One region of the Erwinia sp. 9145 genome, then DNA from elsewhere that is predicted to be linked to it. Evidence: predicted binding sites of a transcription regulator. Region 1 holds the regulator's gene; each other region holds the start of a gene.

Region 1 (7,305 bases):
CCATTAAAAACAGGCGCAATTACCGTACCGAACCGCATTTTTATGGCGCCGCTGACGCGTCTGCGCAGCATTGAGCCAGGCGACATCCCCACGCCGCTGATGGGCGAATACTATCGTCAGCGCGCCAGCGCCGGTTTGATCATTACCGAAGCCACGCAAATTTCTGCGCAGGCAAAAGGCTACGCGGGCGCGCCTGGCCTGCACTCAGCCGAACAAATCGCCGCGTGGAAAGCGATCAACGCAGGTATTCATCAGGATGGCGGCCACAGCGCCGTACAGCTGTGGCATACCGGCCGGATTTCGCATAACAGCGTGCAGCCCGATGGTAAGGCGCCGGTGTCATCTTCTGCAATCAACGCCGAAACGCGCACCTCGCTGCGTGATGAAAATGGCCAGGCGATTCGTGAAGCAACCTCCACGCCGCGTGCGCTGACGCTGGATGAGATCCCCGGCGTGGTTAATGACTTCCGTCAGGCGGTAATCAACGCCCGTGAGGCCGACTTCGATTTGGTGGAGCTGCACTCTGCGCACGGTTACCTCATTCATCAGTTTCTCTCTCCGGCCTCTAACCAGCGCGACGACATTTATGGCGGCAGCGTTGAAAACCGTACCCGCTTCGCGCTGGAAGTGGTCGATGCCGCCATCGATGGCTGGAGCGCCGACCGTATTGGTATCCGTATCTCGCCGCTGGGCCCGTTCAACGGGCTGGACAACGGCGAAGATCAGGAGCAGGCGGCGCTCTATTACATCGCTGAACTGGCGAAGCGTAATCTGGCTTATCTGCACCTCTCTGAACCCGACTGGGCGGGTGGCAAGCCTTACAGCGATGCCTTCCGCAACGCGATACGTCAGGCGTACCCTGGCGTGATTGTCGGGGCCGGCGCCTATACCGCCGAAAAAGCAGAAACGCTGATTGAACAGGGCCTGATTGATGCCGCCGCGTTTGGCCGCGTCTATATCGCTAACCCGGATCTTGTCGAACGCCTGCGTATAAACGCACCGCTGAATGAACCCAAACCCGATTCTTTTTACGGCGGCGGTGCCGAAGGCTATACCGATTATCCAACCCTCGCCGATTAACCCTGCGCCCGCTTCTTTACGGAAGCGGCGCGGTAATTTCGCTATACTTGTTTTTTTACCGTTATCGGATGATGACGCTTATCAAGAGGATGTTATGCGTTTACTTCACACCATGCTGCGCGTTGGCGATCTGCAACGCTCCATCGATTTTTATACTAATGTGCTCGGTATGCGCGTTCTTCGCACCAGCGAAAACAGCGAGTACAAGTATACGCTGGCGTTTGTGGGCTATACCGATGAGAGCGAAGGCGCTGTCATTGAGCTGACCTGGAACTGGGGCGTGGACAGTTACAACCTCGGCGACGCCTACGGCCACATCGCGCTGGGCGTGGACGATGTCGCCGCCACCTGCGACAGCATTCGTCAGGCAGGCGGCAATGTCACCCGCGAAGCCGGCCCGGTGAAAGGCGGCACAACGATTATCGCCTTTGTTGAAGATCCCGATGGTTACAAAATCGAGCTGATTGAAAACAAACACGCGGGTCACGGCCTCGGCGCCTGACGCAACGGGTGCCGTCCGGCACCCGTTTCCCCTGCTGCATCCCTCGCTGAAATTTGCCATAATGCGCGCTGCTTTTTTCCCCCAGTGAGATCCTGATGTCTGAAACAAACGAAATGAATGTTCTTAGCGGCCGTTTTCGCGGTTTTTACCCGGTAGTGATTGATGTGGAGACGGCAGGGTTTGACGCCAGAAGCAACGCCCTGCTGGAGATCGCTGCGGTAACGCTGAAAATGAATCAGGATGGCTGGATGGAAAAAGATGCCACGCTGCACTTTCACGTCGAGCCGTTTGTCGGCTCCGTTCTGCAACCAGAAGCGCTGGCGTTTAACGGCATCGACCCAACCAATCCGCTGCGCGGCGCGGTGAGCGAATATCATGCGCTGCATGAAATCTTCAAGCTGGTGCGCAAAGGGATTAAGGACCAGGGCTGCAATCGCGCAATCATGGTGGCGCACAACGCCACCTTCGATCTCAGTTTCGTCAACGCGGCGGCCGAGCGCGCCAGCCTGAAGCGCAACCCTTTTCATCCTTTTGTGACTTTTGATACCGCCGCGCTGAGCGGACTGGTGCTGGGGCAAACCGTGCTGGCCAAAGCCTGCGCGGCGGCACGCATTCCTTTTGACAGCAGCCAGGCGCACTCGGCGCTGTACGATACCGAGCAGACGGCCGAGCTGTTCTGTGAACTGGTTAACCGCTGGAAGCGCCTGGGCGGCTGGCCGCTGCCGGCAATGGAAAACGAGGCATAAAAAAAGGCGGGATATCCCGCCTTATTTATTTGTCGTTCGAAACAGCTTACTGCGCCGCGTCTGAAGGATACTTCTGCGCGGTTTCTTTGATCAGCTGTTGCAGTTCGCCGCGCTGATACATTTCGATAATGATATCGCAGCCGCCGACCAGCTCGCCATCCACCCACAGCTGCGGGAACGTTGGCCAGTTAGCGTATTTAGGCAGTTCAGCGCGTACTTCAGGATTTTGCAGAATATCGACATAGGCAAAGCGTTCACCGCAGGCGGAAAGCGCCTGGACGGCCTGGGCCGAGAAACCGCAGCTTGGCAGCTTCGGGGAGCCTTTCATATACAGCAGAATCGGGTTTTCTGCGATTTGGCGCTCAATTTTTTCAACAGTGCTCATAAATGCCTTCCTCAAACGGATACGTCGTGTCTTTTTATTGTAGCGGCTCTGCCGTCGTGATGAAAACGACATTTTCAGCAGGGTTATTTCTCCTGACGCGTTACCTTGCTCGTAGGGTCATTGCTTTCACGGCAGGTTGAATAAAACACATGCTTTTTTGCCAACGGTTTCTTGCGCTGAGTCATTGAAACAAAAAAGACCTTACCTTTTGGCAAAAAGTTAGATTAGAATTGCCTGGCCCGTCTGCTCAACAGGCAGATAAATCTTATTGCCCTGCTTTTGCCGCTGGCGAAAGCACGAACTGTTAATGGTAACGATGCGTCTATTTATCACGATAATCATGCTGGCTTTTGTTCAGCTTTTCGTCACTGTGGCGCACGCATCGCCCGGCACGCCTGTTAATGCAAAACACCAAAAGGCGAATGCCAAAAATGAACGCGATGACGATCGCCGCAAGCGCAAAACGGTGAAGAGTACAACAACGAAAAAAGTAAAAGACGTCGCCCGCAAACCCCGCACTGCCTCTTCTGCAAAAGCCAAACTTAACAAAAAGCTGGCAGCCTCGCACAAGGTCACCAAATCCCAAATCCTCGCGGCAGCAAAAAACAATGCTTCAAAAAAACGCTACGGTCGCCAGGGGATTAAAACGCTGAAAGAGCGTGAAGCGCTTACCGATAACGCAACCTCCTCACCGCTCAAACTCAGCAAAGCGCACCGCGCGCGCTATCAGAAAGCGCGTGAAACAGCGATGAACAAGCTGATGGGCCAGTTGGGTAAACCTTACCAGTGGGGCGGCACCTCACCTGAGACCGGCTTCGACTGTAGCGGACTGGTCTGGTATGCCTACAAAGACCTGGTAAAGTTTAAGATCCCGCGCACCGCCAACGAGATGTACCATTTGCGCGACGCGGCGCAGATTGACCGCGGTGAGCTGGAAAAAGGCGACCTGGTCTTTTTCCGCATAAACGGGCGCGGCACGGCCGATCATGTGGGCGTGTACCTTGGCGGCGGTAAATTTATTCAGTCTCCGCGTACCGGAAAAGATATTCAGATAAGCGCGCTGTCGGATGATTACTGGCAGGGTCATTATGTTGGCGCGCGCCGTGTGATGACGCCCAAAACCATTCGCTGAGTGTAAAAAGAATAAAAAAGGCCGATCTTAATCGGCCTTTTTTTTAGTGCATCACGGCGGTAAAGCTGAATGCGATAATCATCAACAGCGCAGCGCAGGTCGTCAACAGCGAGAACTTCAGATCGGTATCCATTTACACCCTCTTAATAACCCTGATAGTTGTACCGGTATCAATTTTCCCATATCTGGCGGTAAAAATCTCGTTTTCTTTGGCAGAGCTTGTTAGAATCCGGGCCTCGTTGCGCAACCCGTAATAAAATGCTGTGCCGTTGCGCAAACACCAACGCTTATTCCTTCCTGACGTCACCGACATGCACGCAGCACAGTCTCAGAGGCGGCGGGGAAATTTCGCTTTACGCAATCGTTTAACAAATGACTTATCAATAAGTTGCGATAAGTGCAGGAGTCATTATTTCATGGCAACCATTAAAGATGTGGCCAGGCGTGCCGGGGTGTCCACCACTACCGTTTCACACGTTATCAATAAAACCCGCTTCGTCGCTGAAAATACGCGGGACGCGGTATGGGCCGCCATCAAAGAACTTCACTATTCACCCAGTGCGGTTGCCCGCAGTCTTAAAGTCAATCACACCCGAACCATCGGGCTGCTGGCCACCTCAAGCGAAGCGCCCTATTTCGCTGAGATTATTGAAGCCATTGAAAACAGCTGCTTTGCCAAAGGCTACACGCTGATTTTGGGTAACGCCCATAACGATCTGCAAAAGCAGGAGGCGTATCTGTCGATGATGGCGCAAAAGCGCGTCGACGGGCTGCTGGTGATGTGTTCTGAATATCCCGATGCGCTGATCGAACTGCTGGAAAACAGCCGCAACATTCCGATGGTGGTGATGGACTGGGGCGAATCGCGCGGCGATTTTACCGATACGGTGCTGGATAATGCTTTCGAAGGCGGCTACCTGGTGGGACGCTATCTGATTGAACGCGGCCATCGCGATATCGGCGTGATCCCCGGCCAGATGGAGCGCAATACCGGCGGCGGTCGCCATGCGGGATTTCTGAAGGCGCTTTCTGAAGCGGGCATCACGCTACGCAACGAGTGGCTGGTGCAGGGCGACTTTGAGCCGGAATCTGGCTACCGCGCCATGCAGCAGATCCTGTCGCAGAAGCAGCGCCCCACCGCCGTATTTTGCGGGGGCGACGTCATGGCGATGGGCGCAATTTGCGCGGCCGATGAAATGGGGCTGCGCGTGCCGCAAGACATATCGGTGATCGGGTATGATAATGTGCGCAATGCCCGCTACTTCACCCCGGCGCTGACCACGGTTCACCAGCCTAAACAACAGTTGGGCGAAACCGCATTCGAGATGCTGCTGGACAGGATCACCAGCAAGCGCGAAGATCCGCAAACCATTGAGGTGCATCCCACTCTGATTGAGCGCCGCTCGGTCGCTGACGGGCCGTTCCTTGACTATCGACGCTAATGTTTTTCGCTGAGCCATTCATGGTTCAGCGTATCGGTATCGCCCAGATAATCCAGCAGCCAGCGCATTGCCGGCGAGTCGTCCGCCGCCCGCGACCAGCTTACGCAGCAGGGGCTGTCAGGGAACGGCGCGCCAAGCGTCAACTCACGTAGCGCGCCGCTTTGCAGCAACGGGCGTGCAAAATGCCCCGGCACCATGCCGACGCACAGCCCCGCCAGCAGGCAATCAGCAGCGCTTTCCCAGTCTGGCACCACCAGCCGACGCTGATTATCCAGTGTCCAGGTGGTGCGCTTCGGCAGAGAACGCGACGTATCCTCCAGCACCAGCGAAGGCCACTCCCGCACCGTCTCGTCATCAATGTCTTTTGTACACTGCGCCAGCGGATGACGGGCCTGTACCACACAACGCCAGTTCAGCGCGCCCATGTCACGGAAGGCGTAACGTCCTCCGACCGGAATCGCCTGCGTCGCGCCGATGGCAATATCCACCCTGCCGTCCGCCAGCGCGTCCCAGACGCCGTTGAAGACCTCGGCGGTCAGATGCAGTTCGATATCAGGAAAGTGGCGGTAAAAATCCACTACCATTTGTCGCGTTCGCTGCGGCCGCACGATGCGGTCAACGGCGATATTGATCTGGCCTCGCCAGCCGTTCGCCACCTGCTGACACTGACGACGCGTTGCGAGCATTTTTTTGATAACAGTGCGACCTTCCAGAATGAAAACCTTTCCCGCCTCGGTAAGCACCACGTCGCGATGGCGGCGCTCAAACAGCGGCACAGCCAGCCACTCTTCAAGCTGACGAACAGTATAGCTGACCGCAGAAGGCACACGATGTAGCTCCGCTGCCGCCGCGCTGAAGCTGCCGTTTCTGGCGACAGCATCAATGACTTCAAGTGAATATTCTGACCACATAATCTGCCTGCAAATTTTTTGAACGCAATATGCAAATATTAGCGTTTCACAGCGCGCGTGGCACGCGTTTACACTTTGCGCCATTTCATTCATCTGCCATAAAGAGCATAAAATGCCTTCACCCGGATTTACCCTTTACCTCGCGCTTTTAAGCGTGGTGGGCTTTCTCGCCACTGATATGTACCTGCCCGCCTTTGCTGACATGCAGCAGGATCTGCACACACAACCCGGCGTGATCGGCGCCAGCCTGAGCCTGTTTCTGGCAGGCTTTGCCAGCGCCCAACTTATCTGGGGGCCGCTTTCAGACCGCATCGGGCGACGTCCGGTATTACTGATGGGGCTGGGAATTTTTGCGCTGAGCTGCACGATGATGTGGTGGGCGAATTCCGCATGGGCGCTGTTGGGGCTGCGTTTTCTTCAGGCCGTGGGCATCTGCGCAGCCGCCGTGACCTGGCAGGCGCTGGTTATTGACCGTTATTCTGCCACCCAGGCAAACAAAGTGTTTGCCACCATTATGCCGCTGGTGGCGCTTTCGCCCGCGCTGGCACCGCTGGCTGGCGCATGGGTTCTGAATCACTTTACCTGGCGCGGCATTTTTATCGTGCTGATGGCGATCGCTGTGGTGCTGCTAATCTGCACGCTGTTTCTTTCGCCGGTACGCCGTGCGTCGGCGGGTAACGGCGAGCCAACGCGCTTTTTTACCTTACTGAGGTCACCGGTTTATGTGGGTAACGTGCTGATCTACGCCGCCTGCTCCGCCAGTTTTTTCGCCTGGCTTACCGGGTCGCCTTTTATTCTGTCCGCACTGGGAATGACGCCGGGCGATATCGGGTTGAGCTATTTCCCGCAGACGCTGGCATTTCTGACGGGCGGTTACGGCTGCCGCATGATATTGAAAAAAGTACAAGGTCGCGCGCTGCTTCCCTGGCTGCTGGCGCTCTACAGTCTGAGCATTGTGTCCTTCTTTTTCATTTCGCAGCAGGCCGCGCCGACAATTTTCGCTCTGCTGACGCCTTTCTGCGGCATGGCCGCCGCCAACGGCGCCATCTATCCCATCGTGGTATCGGGCGCATTAACGCCTTTTCCGCAGGCAAGCGGCAAGGCGGC
Region 2 (7,305 bases), 1.9 Mb from region 1:
GTTACGGATAAGAAGACGCGCGATAAGTTTGCGGCCGCGTGGGGCGTCAGCGCGCTCAGCGATAAGCCAGGCCACGCCATTACCGATGTTCCTCATCTGGCGCTGGAGGGAAAACTACGCGCCTACTGGATAATGGGCGAAGATCCCCTGCAAACCGAACCTGACCTCGCCCTGATGCGCCGGGCGATGGAAAAGCTGGAGCTGATTATCGTGCAGGATATTTTCATGACCAAAACGGCGGAAGTGGCCGACGTGCTGCTGCCCGCCACCAGTTGGGGCGAGCATGAGGGCGTTTATACCAGCGCGGATCGCGGCTTCCAGCGCTTTTATAAAGCGGTGGAGCCGCAGGGCAACGTGCTGCCCGACTGGGAAATTATCAGTCGAATGGCGCGGGCGATGGGCTATCCGATGCAATATAAAAATAATGAAGAGATCTGGAATGAACTGCGTGCGCTTTGCCCGCTCTTTGCCGGCGTCACCTGGGAAAAAATGGCAGATTTAGGCTATGTGCAGTGGCCCTGTGGCGACGAGCAGCATCCCGGCACGCCCTGGCTTTACGAGAACAATGTTTTCTCTCGTCCCTCCGGCAAAGGTCTGCTCTTCGCCTGCGACTGGCGACCGCCGAAGGAGAACATCAGTGCCGAATGGCCGCTGGTGTTATGTACCGTTCGCGAGGTTGGCCACTACAGTTGCCGCTCCATGACTGGCAACTGCCATGCGCTGAGCGCTCAGGCCGACGAGCCGGGCAGGGTGCAGATGAATACGCAGGACGCCGCTCAACTCGGCATTAACGATGGCGAACTGGTGTGGGTTTCTTCGCGCAGGGGCAAGGTTATCAGCCGGGCCGCGGTCAGCGAGCGCACCAATCGCGGCGCGGTCTATATGACCTATCAATGGTGGATTGGCGCCTGTAACGAACTGACGGTGGATGTCGTCGATCCCGTCTCGAAAACGCCGGAATTTAAGTATTGTGCGGTGAAAATTGAAAAAATCGACGACGCGAACTGGGCGGAGAATTACGTCAATGAACGCTACACGCAATTGAAAAAAAGACTGGCGGAGACGGCCGCGCCGCTGGCGTAAAGCCATAACAAAACGCCCCGAATCGGGGCGTCAGGATTACTTCAGCGTAATCGTTTTGATGATGCTTTCCGCATCGGTTTGCGACTGCTGCTGGTTATCCGCTGGCAGGGTGATTTGCAGCGTCAGCAGTTTGCCTTCGCTTTTCGCCAGCACCACGCTTGACCAGGAAGACTGGTTTTTGGCTGAAATAACAGAATCCAGCTGCTGCGCGGGCTGGCCCTTCAAATCAATTGATTTGTTGGAAACCAGCTGAAGCTGCGGATCGCGATTGCGCTGTTGCTGCTCCAGACGTTTAGCGAGCACGTCCAGGCTCTCGTTTGTCGCATCGCCTTCAATCACGATAAGGGCTTTTTGCCCGGTGGCATCGGCGTAAACGTGCATGTTATTAGACTGCGTGCCCATTTTTCCGCTCTGATCGGACATGCCCGCAGGCAGAGTAAAGCTCAGCTTGCCGTCCAGTAATGTCACGTTTTGGCTGCTCTGGCTGCTGCTCACGCCATTGTCATCGGCTGCGGCTTTGTCATCGTTGCCGTCGCAGGCGGCCAGTCCGACCACCAGTAAGCCGATACCGGCGTACTTCACTAGATTACGCATTATTCTTCCTTTTACGTTAGTTCAGCCACTCATAAGATAATAATTGCTCAGCAAAAGCAACCGACTATCAGACTAGCCGAAGCTCGCCTGTGCGCCAGTAGATTTTTCCGCTAAGCGCTTCAGCATCGCATTAAGCAGCACGCCATAAGCAGGCAGGAAGAAGACCAGGCAAATAAGGAGTTTGAAGCTGTAATCCACCAGCGCGATTTCCACCCAGTGCTGCGCCATAAAGGCATCGGTGCTCTTGTAAAACGCGATAAAAAAGAAGGCCAGCGTATCGCTGATGTTCCCTAAAAACATGGCGGCAGCAGGCGCCAGCCACCACTGCGGCCGCTGACGCAGACGGTTAAAGACGTGCACATCAAGGATCTGCCCCAGCGCGTAGGCCATAAAGCTGGCGCAGGCGATACGCGCCACGAAGAGATTGAACGCCTGTAGCGCAGGGAACCCCTGCCATTCTCCCTGGTAAAACAGCGCTGAAACGGCGTAGGAGATAAACAGCGCGGGGACCATCACGGCCAGAATGATGCGGCGGGCCAGCGGCGCGCCAAAAATGCGCACGGTCAGATCGGTTGCCAGGAAAATAAACGGAAAGCTGAAGGCGCCCCAGGTGGTATGGAAACCAAAGATGGAAATGGGCAGCTGCACCAGATAGTTACTGGAGGTTATCACCAGCACGTGGAATAACGACAGCCAGATCAGCGCGTGTTTACGCTGACGAGAAGAGAACGAAATCATCAATGTGCCTTTTTGAACAGTGGGGTGAGGGAACCCAATTAATCATGTCTCGCGGTGCGAGTGCGCGGCATGTTACTCCATCAGTCTGCCAATGCAATGGTTAATTTATGCGCAAACGTTTTCGCATGGTGCGAGGTTGCGAAGGACGCTGCGGCGGGTAAAATAGCGGACAACTGTAATCCGTCTGAGAGCGCCATGAACAATCTGTTCGCCAATCCTGACAAAACCCTTGATGCCCTGGGCCTGCGTTGCCCGGAGCCGGTGATGATGGTGCGCAAAACCGTGCGTCACATGGCAGAGGGCGAAACGCTGTTGATCATTGCTGACGATCCCGCCACCACGCGCGATATTCCCGGCTTCTGCCGCTTTATGGAGCATACGCTGGTGGCGCAAAATACCGACGAAATGCCCTATCGCTATTTATTGAAGAAAGGGCTTTGAGGCTTATTTCTGCCGCAGCAGGCGAAGTGCGTTAGCGGTCACTAACGCGGTGGCGCCTGAATCCGCCAGTACCGCCAGCCACAGGCCGGTTATTCCCAATAACGTGGTGAGCAGAAACACGGCCTTCAGCCCCAGCGCAATCGCCACGTTTTGACGGATGTTGACATGGGTGGCGCGCGACAGGCGGATCATCGCGGCAAGCCCGCCCAGTCGGTTGTGCGTCAGCGCCGCGTCGGCCGTCTCCAGCGCGACGTCGCTGCCGCTGCCCATTGCAATGCCGATGGTGGCTGCCTTCATGGCGGGCGCGTCGTTGATGCCGTCGCCCACCATCGCAACCGGCGTTTTCTGGTTCAGTTCGGCTATGGCCGCCACTTTTTCAGCAGGCAGCAGTCCGGCGCGATGCGCGATACCCAGTTCACCGGCAATCACTGCCGCCGCGCGGGCGTTATCGCCGGTGAGCATGATGCAATCGATATTCATGGCTTTCAGTTCGGCAAGCGCGGCTCGCGCGTCCTCGCGTAAATTATCGCGCAGGCCAATCAGGCCGGTTGGGTTACCCTCTTTTAACAGCACCACTACCGTTTGTCCGGTCGACTCAAGCGCGATAATCCTTTCCAACGCTTCTGCCTGCAATAAATTTTCTTCAAGCCGCGAAGGCGCAATCAGAGATAGTTTGTAACCACTCACAAACCCCTCGATGCCGCTACCCGCAAGGGCGCGCAGATCGGAGGCGGCGGGAACCTCCAGTTCTGACGCCTGCGCTCTGGCAACAATGGCCTGCGCCAGCGGGTGCGTCGAACCGGTTTCAATGGCGGCAGCATTTGCCACGATTTCTGTTTCGCTCATGTTTGCCAGCGCCACCACCGCCATCACCTGCGGCTTACCGGCCGTCAGCGTGCCGGTTTTATCGAATGCTACCGTGCCAATACCGCTCAGGCTCTCCAGCGCTGCCCCGCCTTTAATCAGCGCACCGCGACGGGTTGCCGCCGCCAGCGCTGAGGTAATGGCCGCCGGCGTGGAGATGACCAGCGCGCACGGGCAGCCTATCAGCAACAGCGTCAGGCCCTTATAGATCCACGGCTGCCAGGCCGCGGCAAACAGCAGCGGCGGTATCACCGCCGCCAGCAATGAGAGCGCCATAATCATCGGCGTATAGAGACGACTGAAGCGATCGAGAAAACGCTCAATGGGCGCCCGGCGCGTCTCCGCTTCCTCAATCAAATGGAGAATACGATCGATAGCGCTCTCGCCCGGCTGCGAGGTGACTTCCAGCCTGACCTGACGATCGATGCTCAGGCTCCCTGCGGTGAGCCGTTCTCCCTGTCGGCGATCAACCGGCACCGACTCGCCGGTCAGTGCGCTTTCGTCGAAGCTGGCAAAAGGGGAAAGCAGCTTCGCATCGGTTGGCAGTCGCGAGCCGGGCGCAACCTCAATAATATCGCCGGGGCGAAGCGCAGCCGGCGAAACAACCTCTCGCGTTTCATGACGAATGCGGACGGCGTTTTCCGGCTGGAGCGCCATCAGAGCAGTGATGCCGCGACGCGCGCGCCCGGCCGCAAATGCTTCCAGACGTTCGCCAAGCATAAACAGCAGCAGTACCATAGCCGCTTCTGCCGTGGCGCCGATAAACAGCGCACCCACCGCAGCCACGCTCATCAGCGTTTCGATAGAAAAGGGCGCGCCACTTTTCATCAGGCGCAACGCGTTGCGTGCCACCGGGAAGACGCCGACCAGCGTGGTAACAATGAAAGCTATGTATCCCGCCTGCGCGTCAACCTGCTCAATCAGCCAGCTGGCCGTCATCAGCACGGCCAGAAGAATAAGCAAACCGTTTTCCTGCCAGAAACCGGGTGTTTTAGCCTCTGTTCGCGGCGTATCGTTGCGGTGGAGCGAAAATCCTGCGCGACTGACCGCCTCCTCAACCTCACTGCGCACGTCTTCACTGGCGCTGACGGCCAGTTTTTGCGTGGCAAACAACACGCGAACATCATTCACCGCCGCGAGTCGCGCTACCGCGTTTTCGATTTTTCGGGCGCAGGCGGGGCAGTCCATACCGGTAATTTGCCAGCTGTAGCTATCGCCTGTGTCGGGCGCCGGGCGCGGTGTCTCACTGGCGCAGCAGGCGCCCTGCGTGCAGCAGTCGGGCGCAGGGGCGACAATGGCGGAGATTTTGCCGATGACCGGCGCGGGTTGCAGGCCGCCGTTACGATCGCGGGGGGAAGTGGGCTGATGCATGACGTCTCCTGATGCGGACGATGAGAAAAGCTCTCATCGTCATGCATCTTACACTCTGGAGCTGACTCCAGAGTCAAGACGCAATGCGGTCAGAGATAGAGTGAGCGCACAATCATGAAGTGTCCGGCAAAGTAACAGGCGGCGATAATGGCGCTATCAGCGGAGAAACGGCGGCGATAATGCGTGATGTACCAGATGATATTCGCCAGTAGCAGTAACGATGAACCCACCATGATTGAGAACGTATAATCGGTCGGACGGAAGAAGTACTGCTCCGTTGCCAGCCAGACCATCAGCAGCGTCATACCGATAAACGTGCAGACGGGCCAGCGCAAATCTGCCAGACGGCTCCAGATGGTGGCGATCAGCGCCACGCCAATCAGCAACACCACCAGCGGGATTGGCCAGAAAAAGGTCAGCGTCATATGGCTGGCGAAACAGATCGTATAGAGCAGATGCGACAGAAAAAAAGCGCCAATGGCATAGAGCGTGCGCTTGTTGGGCAGCAGCGTCAGCGCGTCGCCGACCAGCGTGGCTAACAGCCCGAAGAGGATCAGATAGTCCGTGGTATTGAGCACCGGCGCCTGCCAGGCGAGCGCCAACAGTAAAAGAAGGGTAACCGGTTTGAAAACCCAGCGCTGCCACTGTGGCCCACGATAAGATGCATCGACATACAGCCAGCCGGAAAAACAGACTGCCAGAAAAGACCAAATCATAATGTGTCCCTTTGTTGAGAGGCAAAACTCCAAAAATTCTGAAATGAGTCTAGGACAGAGCAGCACAATGTGACAATGAGAGGGCTCTGGTTGTATCCTTGCCTGCCGACGATCAATCCAACAGTAACCTGGAGGAGAGAGGAAAAGTGAAGCCGCCTCTGATTTTTTTTATCGCACTGGCCGTTATCGCCGTGCTGGCGACAAGACAATTTATCAGGCAGCGGCGTGAGGTCGCGGTAAATGATGCCTCGCCCGTCAAATCGTTGCCGGTTGAAGTTAAGGCCAAACGCGAAGTGCCGGTGTCGAACCGACGTTCGCGTCAGCGCGAAGCGATCCCGGTTGAGGAGATGCGCTATGAAGCGTGGTTTCATCCGCTTAACGGCGCGGGCGACTTTAAGCTGGTGCTTAAAGCGCGCGACTACCATCAGATTGATAAAGGCGAGCGGGGCGAACTCAGAGTGAAAGGCACGCGTTTCGTCTCGTTTTCTGCCCGCACGTCAGCCGCACAGAGCGCGTCGCCCGCGCGGTGAGCGCTACTGCTTTGGCAGGTTTTTTTTCTGCCAGGCGAGCAGTTCGAAAACGCCGAAAAAGAAGATCTTGGCCTGCGTTACACCGCTCAGTCCGGGCGCCGTTTTGGGCTGAGTGGCGCGCATCAGCACCAGCTGTAGGCCATGCATAATCACCATAAAAATCAGCGCGACATCGATAAAATACTTCAGCGGTTTTGGAAACGGGTGAACAAGGTTGAACAGTAAAAATGCCCATACGCAGAGCATTAACAACCTTCCCAGATTAATCAGCATGGTTTTCTCCCTGGTTTTCATCGGCGCGACGAATAAAGAGACGGCAGGCGACCTGCCCGGCGACTTTTTCGCGGTGCGGCTGCCAGTTTTGCGGCAGCGGCGGTAAACCGTTCTCCACTTCGCTTTCAACGTAGATCAGCGCATCTTCCGCCAGCCAGCCGTTGGTTTCCAGCAGCGTCAGCGTTTGCTCAAGCAGGCCTTTGCGAAACGGCGGATCGATAAACACTACGTCGTACGGTTCTCCATTCTGCTCCAGCCACGTCAGTGCGTTGGCGTTAACCACGTTTCCCGTCTGCGCGCCCAGCGTGGCGAGGTTTTTTTCGAGCTGTTGCGCAACCGGGCGCTCCAGCTCCAGCAGCGTGGCGGAAGCGGCATGACGTGAAAGCGCCTCCAGCGCCAGCGCGCCGCTGCCGGCGAAACAGTCCAGACAGCGCGCGCCCTGGATCACCGGCGCCAGCCAGTTAAACAGCGTTTCACGAATGCGGTCGGTGGTGGGACGAAGCCCGGCGCTGTCCGGCACCGGCAGCTTTCTGCCGCGCCACTGGCCGCCAATAATGCGGATCTGACCCACTGCGCCGCTGCGGTTTTTTTTATTCATACTGCTCTGCTCTTCATAATTTGTTGCACAGTTTAACCGGCTTAGCGGGCCGGGGAAACACGGGCGCTGTGTCGCGCTGGCAGGAAAGTGTTAGACT
Region 3 (7,305 bases), 2.2 Mb from region 1:
GATGGCGAATATCCCCATCGTCGGCGCGCTGTTCTCCGGCCCGGCCTTTGGTATCGGCATACTTGCCGCCGGCATCATTCTTGCCATTATGATCATTCCTTATATCGCTTCGGTGATGCGCGACGTGTTCGAACAAACCCCGGTGATGATGAAGGAATCTGCCTACGGCATCGGTTGTACCACCTGGGAAGTTATCTGGCGCATCGTGCTGCCGTTTACTAAAAACGGCGTAATTGGCGGCATTATGCTTGGTCTTGGCCGCGCGCTGGGTGAAACCATGGCGGTCACCTTTATTATCGGCAACACCTGGCAGCTGGACAGCGCCTCGCTGTTTATGCCGGGCAACAGCATCACCTCCGCACTGGCGAATGAGTTTGCCGAGGCGGAATCCGGCGTGCATACCGCCGCGCTGATGGAGCTGGGACTGATCCTGTTTATCATTACGTTTATCGTGCTGGCCTGCTCTAAATTTATGATCCTGCGGCTGGCGAAAAATGAAGGAGCGCGCTCATGACCACCATGGAGATGCAGGCCCGCGCCGAACTGAACGCCTCACGCCGCAAAATGCAGGCGTGGCGGCGAATGAAAAACCGCATCGCCCTGACGCTTTCCCTGCTGACCATGGCCTTTGGCCTGTTCTGGCTGGTGTGGATTTTATTTGCAACGGTCACCCGCGGCATTGACGGCATGACGCTGTCGTTGTTTACCGCCAACACGCCGCCGCCGAATACCGCAGGCGGCGGCCTGGCGAACGCCATCGCGGGCAGCGGCCTGCTGATTTTATGGTCGACGGCGGTCGGCACGCCGCTGGGTATTCTGGCGGGGATCTACCTCGCGGAATACGGCCGCAAATCCTGGCTGGCGGAGGTGGTGCGTTTTATTAACGATATCCTGCTCTCCGCGCCCTCCATTGTGGTTGGCCTGTTCGTTTACACTCTCGTTGTCGCCCGGATGCAGCACTTTTCGGGTCTGGCGGGCGTGGTGGCGCTGGCGCTGTTGCAGATCCCCATTGTTATCCGCACCACGGAAAACATGCTGAAGCTCGTGCCGGACAGCCTGCGCGAAGCGGCTTACGCGCTGGGCACGCCGAAGTGGAAGATGATTTCGGCGATTACGCTGAAAGCCTCCGTATCCGGCATCCTGACCGGCGTGCTGCTGGCGATTGCGCGCATTGCGGGTGAAACCGCGCCGCTGCTGTTCACGTCGCTCTCCAACCAGTTCTGGAGCACCGACATGATGCAGCCGCTGGCCAACCTGCCGGTAACCATCTTTAAATTCGCCATGAGCCCGTTTGCCGAATGGCAAAGTCTGGCCTGGGCTGGCGTGCTGCTGATCACCCTTTGCGTACTGCTGCTGAACATTCTGGCGCGGGTGATCTTCGCCAAAGGCAAACATTAATGAAGAAGCGCGGCTGCGGCGGCGCGAACCAGTGAGAAAGAGAATGGCTGACAATAGCGGTAAGATGATTCAGGTGCGTGATTTAAACTTCTGGTACGGGAAATTCCATGCGCTGAAGAGTATCAACCTGGATATCGCCAAAAACCAGGTGACCGCCTTCATCGGCCCGTCGGGCTGCGGCAAATCAACCCTGCTGCGCACTTTCAATAAGATGTTCTCGCTCTATCCCGAACAGCGCGCCGAGGGTGAAATTCTGCTGGATGGCGAAAACATCCTGACCGCCAGCCAGGACATCGCTTTGCTGCGCGCGCGCGTCGGTATGGTCTTTCAGAAGCCCACGCCGTTTCCGATGTCGATTTACGATAATATCGCCTTTGGCGTGCGGCTGTTTGAGAAGCTGTCGCGCGCCGATATGGATGAGCGTGTGCAGTGGGCGTTGACTAAGGCGGCCCTGTGGACGGAAACCAAAGATAAGTTACATCAGAGCGGCTACAGCCTTTCCGGCGGGCAACAGCAGCGTTTATGCATCGCGCGCGGCATCGCCATTCGTCCCGAAGTGCTGCTGCTGGATGAACCCTGCTCGGCGCTGGACCCGATCTCAACCGGTCGCATTGAGGAGCTGATCACCGAGCTGAAGCAGGATTACACCGTGGTGATCGTTACGCATAATATGCAGCAGGCGGCGCGCTGCTCCGATCACACCGCCTTTATGTATCTGGGCGAGCTGATTGAGTTCAGCGATACCGACACGCTGTTTACCAAGCCGCACCAGAAACAGACTGAAGACTATATTACCGGCCGCTATGGTTGATTTGACTGGAGAACACGATGGATAACCTGAATCTGAACAAACATATCTCCGGGCAGTTTAACGCCGAGCTGGAGCACATTCGTACCCAGGTGCTGACCATGGGCGGCATGGTGGAGCAGCAGCTGACCGATGCGATCACCGCGATGCATAATCAGGACGGCGAACTGGCGCAGCAGGTCATAGACGGCGATCAGAAAGTGAATATGATGGAAGTGTCGATTGATGAAGCCTGCGTGCGCATTATCGCCAAGCGGCAGCCCACCGCCAGCGACCTGCGGCTGGTGATGGCGATCATCAAAACGATCTCCGAACTGGAGCGTATCGGCGACGTGGCGGAAAAAATCAGCCGCACCGCGCTGGAAAAATTTGGTCAGTCGCACCAGCCGTTGCTGGTGAGTCTGGAGTCGATGGGGCACCACACCATCCAGATGCTGCACGACGTGCTGGACGCTTTCGCGCGTATGGATCTGAATGCGGCGATCGAAATCTACCGGGAAGACAAAAAGGTGGATCAGGAATATGAAGGCATCGTCCGCCAGTTGATGACCTACATGATGGAAGATCCGCGCACCATTCCCAGCGTATTGACCGCGTTGTTCTGCGCACGCGCCATTGAACGTATTGGCGATCGCTGTCAGAACATTTGTGAAATCATTTTCTATTTCGTGAAAGGTCAGGACTTCCGCCACGTCGGTGGCGACCAGCTTGATAAACTGCTTACCGGCGACGACAGCAGCAGCACGCCCGCCTGATCCTTACCTGGCCGGATTAATTCGGCCTGATTTCTCTGCCTCCGCGTTTTCCTCTGGAATGGCTGCGTCTGCAAAATTATACTTGCCGCACATTTATTCAGACAGGGAACGCACATGACTTCTCAGCAGCCGGGCACCACGCCCGCGAAGGCCATGCTGGCCGCCGTCAGCGGTTACGCAATGGACGGCTTCGATCTGCTTATTCTTGGCTTTATGCTGCCTGCCATCAGCGTTTCGCTGGCACTGGATGCTTCTCAGGCCGGTTCGCTGGTCACCTGGACGCTGATTGGCGCCGTGGCGGGTGGCATCATTTTTGGCCACCTCAGCGATCGACTGGGGCGCATTCGCGTGCTGACCTTCACCATTCTGATGTTTTCGCTGTTTACCGGCCTGTGTGCGGCGGCGCAGGGCTACTGGGATCTGTTGATCTACCGCACGCTGGCGGGCGTCGGGCTGGGCGGCGAGTTCGGTATCGGTATGGCGCTGATCGCCGAAGCCTGGCCGGCCAATAAGCGCAATCGCGCGTCGGCGTGGGTGGGTATTGGCTGGCAGCTCGGCGTGCTGCTGGCGGCGTTTATTACGCCGCTGCTGCTGGACGTTATCGGCTGGCGCGGTATGTTTCTGGTCGGGCTGTTTCCTGCGCTGGTGTCATTTTTTATCCGACGGGGCGCAGGCGAGCCTGAAGGCTTCACCCGCGCGCAAAAAAACACCCAGACGCTGTCGTTCTCCGCACGCCTGAAGCTGCTGTTCAGAGATGCCGCCACCGCGAAGGCCAGCCTTGGCATTCTGATCCTCTGCTCGGTACAGAACTTCGGCTATTACGGGCTGATGATCTGGATGCCGAGCTATCTCTCGTCCAGTTTTGGTTTTACGCTGACAAAATCAGGCCTGTGGACGGCGGTGACGGTCGTCGGCATGATCTTTGGTATCTGGCTGTTCGGCATGTTGGCCGATCGCTTCGCACGCTGGAAAATCTTCCTGCTTTATCAGTTCGGCGCAGTGATTATGGTGGTGATTTACGCGCAGCTCCGCGACCCCACGATTATGCTGTTCAGCGGCGCGGTTATGGGGATGTTCGTTAATGGCATGATTGGCGGCTACGGCGCGCTGATTTCCGACACCTACCCGGTGCAGGCGCGCGCCACGGCGCAGAACGTGCTGTTTAATCTGGGGCGCGGCGTCGGCGGCTTCGGCCCGTTGGTGATCGGTATGCTGGCCAGCCAGCTCTCTTTTGTTGCCGCCATTACTCTGCTGGCGCTTATCTACCTGCTGGATATCGTCGCCACGCTGTTTTTGTTACCCAAAACCCAGGGCAGCGAGGATCGGCTGGGCGCGATTGGCTGATCAGGTCGTCAGCGTCCAGCCGCGCGCGTTCCACAGGTCGGGCAGTTGCGCCATATCATCAAAAGACGTCACCAGCGGATGCGCCAGCGGCCTGTTGTGCGCATCCGCGCAGTAGTAGAAAACCGGTATGCCTGCCGCGATACCAGCTTTTGCGCCCGCTTCTGAGTCGTCCACCAAAATGCAGCGATCGATAGCCACGCCCATCTCGCTGGCCGCGTGCAGCATCAAATCGGGATCGGGTTTCCAACTGTTGATGTCATAGCCGCTGTATAACCGGTCATCAAAAAAGCGCAGCATTTTCGTCAGGCCCAGCGAATGCTGCATTTTACCGACGGTGCCGTTCGATACCACGCAAATGGGCACGTTCATCTTTTCCAGCAGCGCGCGGGCGCCGGCGATGGGTTTCAGTTCACGATCAAAAAGTCTGGCGACCTCTTTACGATAAGCGGGTTCAAGATCGTCTACCGTGGCGGAGAGTTGATGCTGCGCACAGACATCATCGATAATATCGTAGAGCTTCACGCCCTTATATTTTTCAAACATCTCGTTGAGCGAAAGTTCTGCGCCGAACCGTGCAAAGGTATTGACGTAGGCCTGCGTACATAACAATTCGCTGTCAACCAGCGTCCCGTCGCAATCAAAAAAGACACATTCAACAGACATCGGCGGTTCTCCCTTGTTGCCCTGTTCCGACACTTTACTTGACTCACCGCGAAATGCGACCCGTTAATCAACACTCAGCAGCGCAATCGGTTGCGAAAAAACCGTTCGTCCGTCTACCAAATTTCGATGAATAGGTTAGGATAGCCGACGAAAAATCCTTCTCCGTTTTGGAATGAAACAATGAATAACTCCGGTCTGATGCAGCGGATTTTTAAACTCCAGGAGCACGGCACGACGGTGCGTACCGAAGTGATAGCAGGCTTCACGACGTTCCTCACCATGGTCTATATCGTTTTCGTGAATCCACAGATCCTTGGCGTGGCGGGCATGAATACCCAGGCGGTATTTGTGACAACCTGCCTGATTGCCGCTGGCGGCAGTATTTTGATGGGGCTGATTGCCAACCTGCCGGTGGCGCTGGCACCGGCGATGGGGCTGAACGCCTTTTTTGCCTTTGTGGTGGTGGGGGCCATGGGCATCTCCTGGCAGGTGGGCATGGGCGCTATTTTCTGGGGCGCTGTTGGTCTGCTGCTGCTGACCATTTTCCGCATTCGCTACTGGATGATCGCCAATATTCCCCTCAGCCTGCGCGTGGGGATCACCGCCGGTATCGGCCTGTTTATTGCGATGATCGGACTGAAAAACGCCGGTATCGTGGTACCCAATAAAGACACGCTGGTGGCCGTCGGCGATCTGACCTCGCACAGCGTGCTGCTGGGCGCACTGGGTTTCTTTATTATTGCCGTGCTGGCTTCGCGTAACGTGCATATTGCCGTGCTGGTTTCCATCGTCGTGGTGACGCTGATCGCCCTGGTGACCGGCGACGTCCAATATGGCGGCGTGTTTTCGATGCCAACCGGCGTGACCGCCGTGCTGGGTGAGGTCGATTTAGCCGGTTCGTTCAATATCGGTATGGCCGGTATCATCTTTTCATTCATGTTAGTTAACCTTTTTGACTCGTCCGGCACGCTGATTGGCGTAACGGACAAAGCCGGTCTGACCGATGAAAAAGGCACTTTCCCGCGCATGAAACAGGCGCTGTATGTCGACAGCCTCAGCTCGGTAGCGGGCGCTTACATCGGTACCTCTTCCGTTACCGCCTACATTGAAAGCACCTCCGGCGTTTCAATCGGTGGCCGAACCGGCCTGGTTGCGGTGGTCACCGGCATCCTGTTCCTGGCCGTGATGTTCCTTTCGCCGCTGGCGGGCATGGTGCCGCCTTACGCTACCGCAGGCGCGCTGATCTACGTTGGCGTACTGATGACCTCAAGCCTGGCGCGGGTGAAGTGGGAAGATTTGACCGAAGCGGTGCCCGCTTTTGTCACTACCGCCATGATGCCGTTCAGTTTCTCCATCACCGAGGGGATCGCATTGGGCTTTATCTCCTATTGCGTGATGAAGCTGGGCACCGGCCGCTGGCGGGAAATCAGCCCGTGTGTGGTGGTTGTCGCGCTGCTGTTTGTGCTGAAGATCGTATTTATCGACGCGCATTAACCTGAGCGCCCGGCCGCCTTGACGTGCGTTATTTGCCACCCGCAAGATCGATAAAGCTTCCGGTGACGTAAGAGGCGTCGTCGGAGAGTAGCCAGACGATCGCCTGCGCAACCTCTTCCGGCGTGCCGCCGCGCTTCATCGGGATCAGCGCCTTCACCCGATCAACGCGACCCGGTTCGCCGCCGTCAACATGCATTTCCGTGTAGATAAAGCCGGGCCGCACGGCGTTAACACGTATGCCCTGTGCCGCCACTTCTAAAGAAAGCCCAATGGTAAACGTATCGATTGCGCCTTTTGACGCGGCGTAATCGAGATATTCGTGCGGCGCGCCAAGCCGCGAGGCGGCGGAAGAGACATTAACAATCGCGCCGCCCTGGCCACCATGACGCCACGACATACGCTTTACCGCCTCGCGAGCGCAGATAATGTTGCCCGTCACGTTAGTGGCGAGCACCCTTTCCAGCCGCTGGCTGGTCAACTGCTCAATGGAGGATTGTTGCTGAAGCATCGCGGCGTTGTTAACCAGGCCGGTCAGCGGGCCGAGCTGTTCATCTATCTGCTGAAACATAGCGACAATCTGATCTTCGCTGGCAATATCAGCGCAAATGGCGAGGGCTTCGCCGCCCTGCTGACGAATGCTCTCCACCACGGTCTGCGCACACGTTTCGCGCGAATGGTAGCCGATGCAGACCTTATGGCCTTTGGCCGCCAGGTTCAGCGCTGTCGCCCGGCCAATACCGCGAGCGCCGCCGGTGATGAGCGTAATATTTTTCTTCATTATTGTTCTTCCAGTCGGGCGTTAGTACGGGATTTCCCCACCAGCATTAATGCCGCAATGCCAGG

What was found. The regulator PurR, encoded in region 1, represses purine synthesis genes. The targets are predictions, from matches to a motif close to CANGCAAACGTTTGCNTG.
Region 2: the regulator PurR is predicted to act here: its motif matches at 2,524-2,541, upstream of tusA (sulfurtransferase TusA).
Region 3: the regulator PurR is predicted to act here: its motif matches at 5,048-5,065, upstream of FA91_RS18560 (NCS2 family permease).

What each region holds. Positions count from the first base shown of each region.
Region 1 is NZ_JQNE01000001.1:1,720,964-1,728,268, reverse strand. Features, by position in the region: gene FA91_RS08485 (alkene reductase) at 1-1,080, shown strand, start outside; gene gloA (lactoylglutathione lyase) at 1,175-1,582, shown strand; gene rnt (ribonuclease T) at 1,678-2,328, shown strand; gene FA91_RS08470 (Grx4 family monothiol glutaredoxin) at 2,375-2,713, opposite strand; gene FA91_RS08465 (C40 family peptidase) at 3,030-3,845, shown strand; gene FA91_RS20990 (YnhF family membrane protein) at 3,889-3,978, opposite strand; gene purR (HTH-type transcriptional repressor PurR) at 4,262-5,287, shown strand; gene punR (DNA-binding transcriptional activator PunR) at 5,284-6,198, opposite strand; gene punC (purine nucleoside transporter PunC) at 6,311-7,305, shown strand, end outside.
Region 2 is NZ_JQNE01000001.1:3,652,485-3,659,789, reverse strand. Features, by position in the region: gene fdhF (formate dehydrogenase subunit alpha) at 1-1,083, shown strand, start outside; gene FA91_RS17335 (DcrB family lipoprotein) at 1,120-1,677, opposite strand; gene FA91_RS17330 (7-cyano-7-deazaguanine/7-aminomethyl-7-deazaguanine transporter) at 1,750-2,415, opposite strand; gene tusA (sulfurtransferase TusA) at 2,611-2,856, shown strand; gene FA91_RS17320 (zinc/cadmium/mercury/lead-transporting ATPase) at 2,860-5,091, opposite strand; gene FA91_RS17315 (lysoplasmalogenase) at 5,181-5,807, opposite strand; gene FA91_RS17310 (DUF2500 domain-containing protein) at 5,954-6,337, shown strand; gene FA91_RS17305 (DUF1145 family protein) at 6,341-6,610, opposite strand; gene rsmD (16S rRNA (guanine(966)-N(2))-methyltransferase) at 6,600-7,208, opposite strand.
Region 3 is NZ_JQNE01000001.1:3,942,223-3,949,527, reverse strand. Features, by position in the region: gene pstC (phosphate ABC transporter permease PstC) at 1-514, shown strand, start outside; gene pstA (phosphate ABC transporter permease PstA) at 511-1,398, shown strand; gene pstB (phosphate ABC transporter ATP-binding protein PstB) at 1,442-2,209, shown strand; gene phoU (phosphate signaling complex protein PhoU) at 2,227-2,961, shown strand; gene FA91_RS18570 (MFS transporter) at 3,076-4,305, shown strand; gene yieH (6-phosphogluconate phosphatase) at 4,306-4,968, opposite strand; gene FA91_RS18560 (NCS2 family permease) at 5,149-6,462, shown strand; gene FA91_RS18555 (SDR family oxidoreductase) at 6,491-7,240, opposite strand; gene FA91_RS18550 (hypothetical protein) at 7,240-7,305, opposite strand, start outside.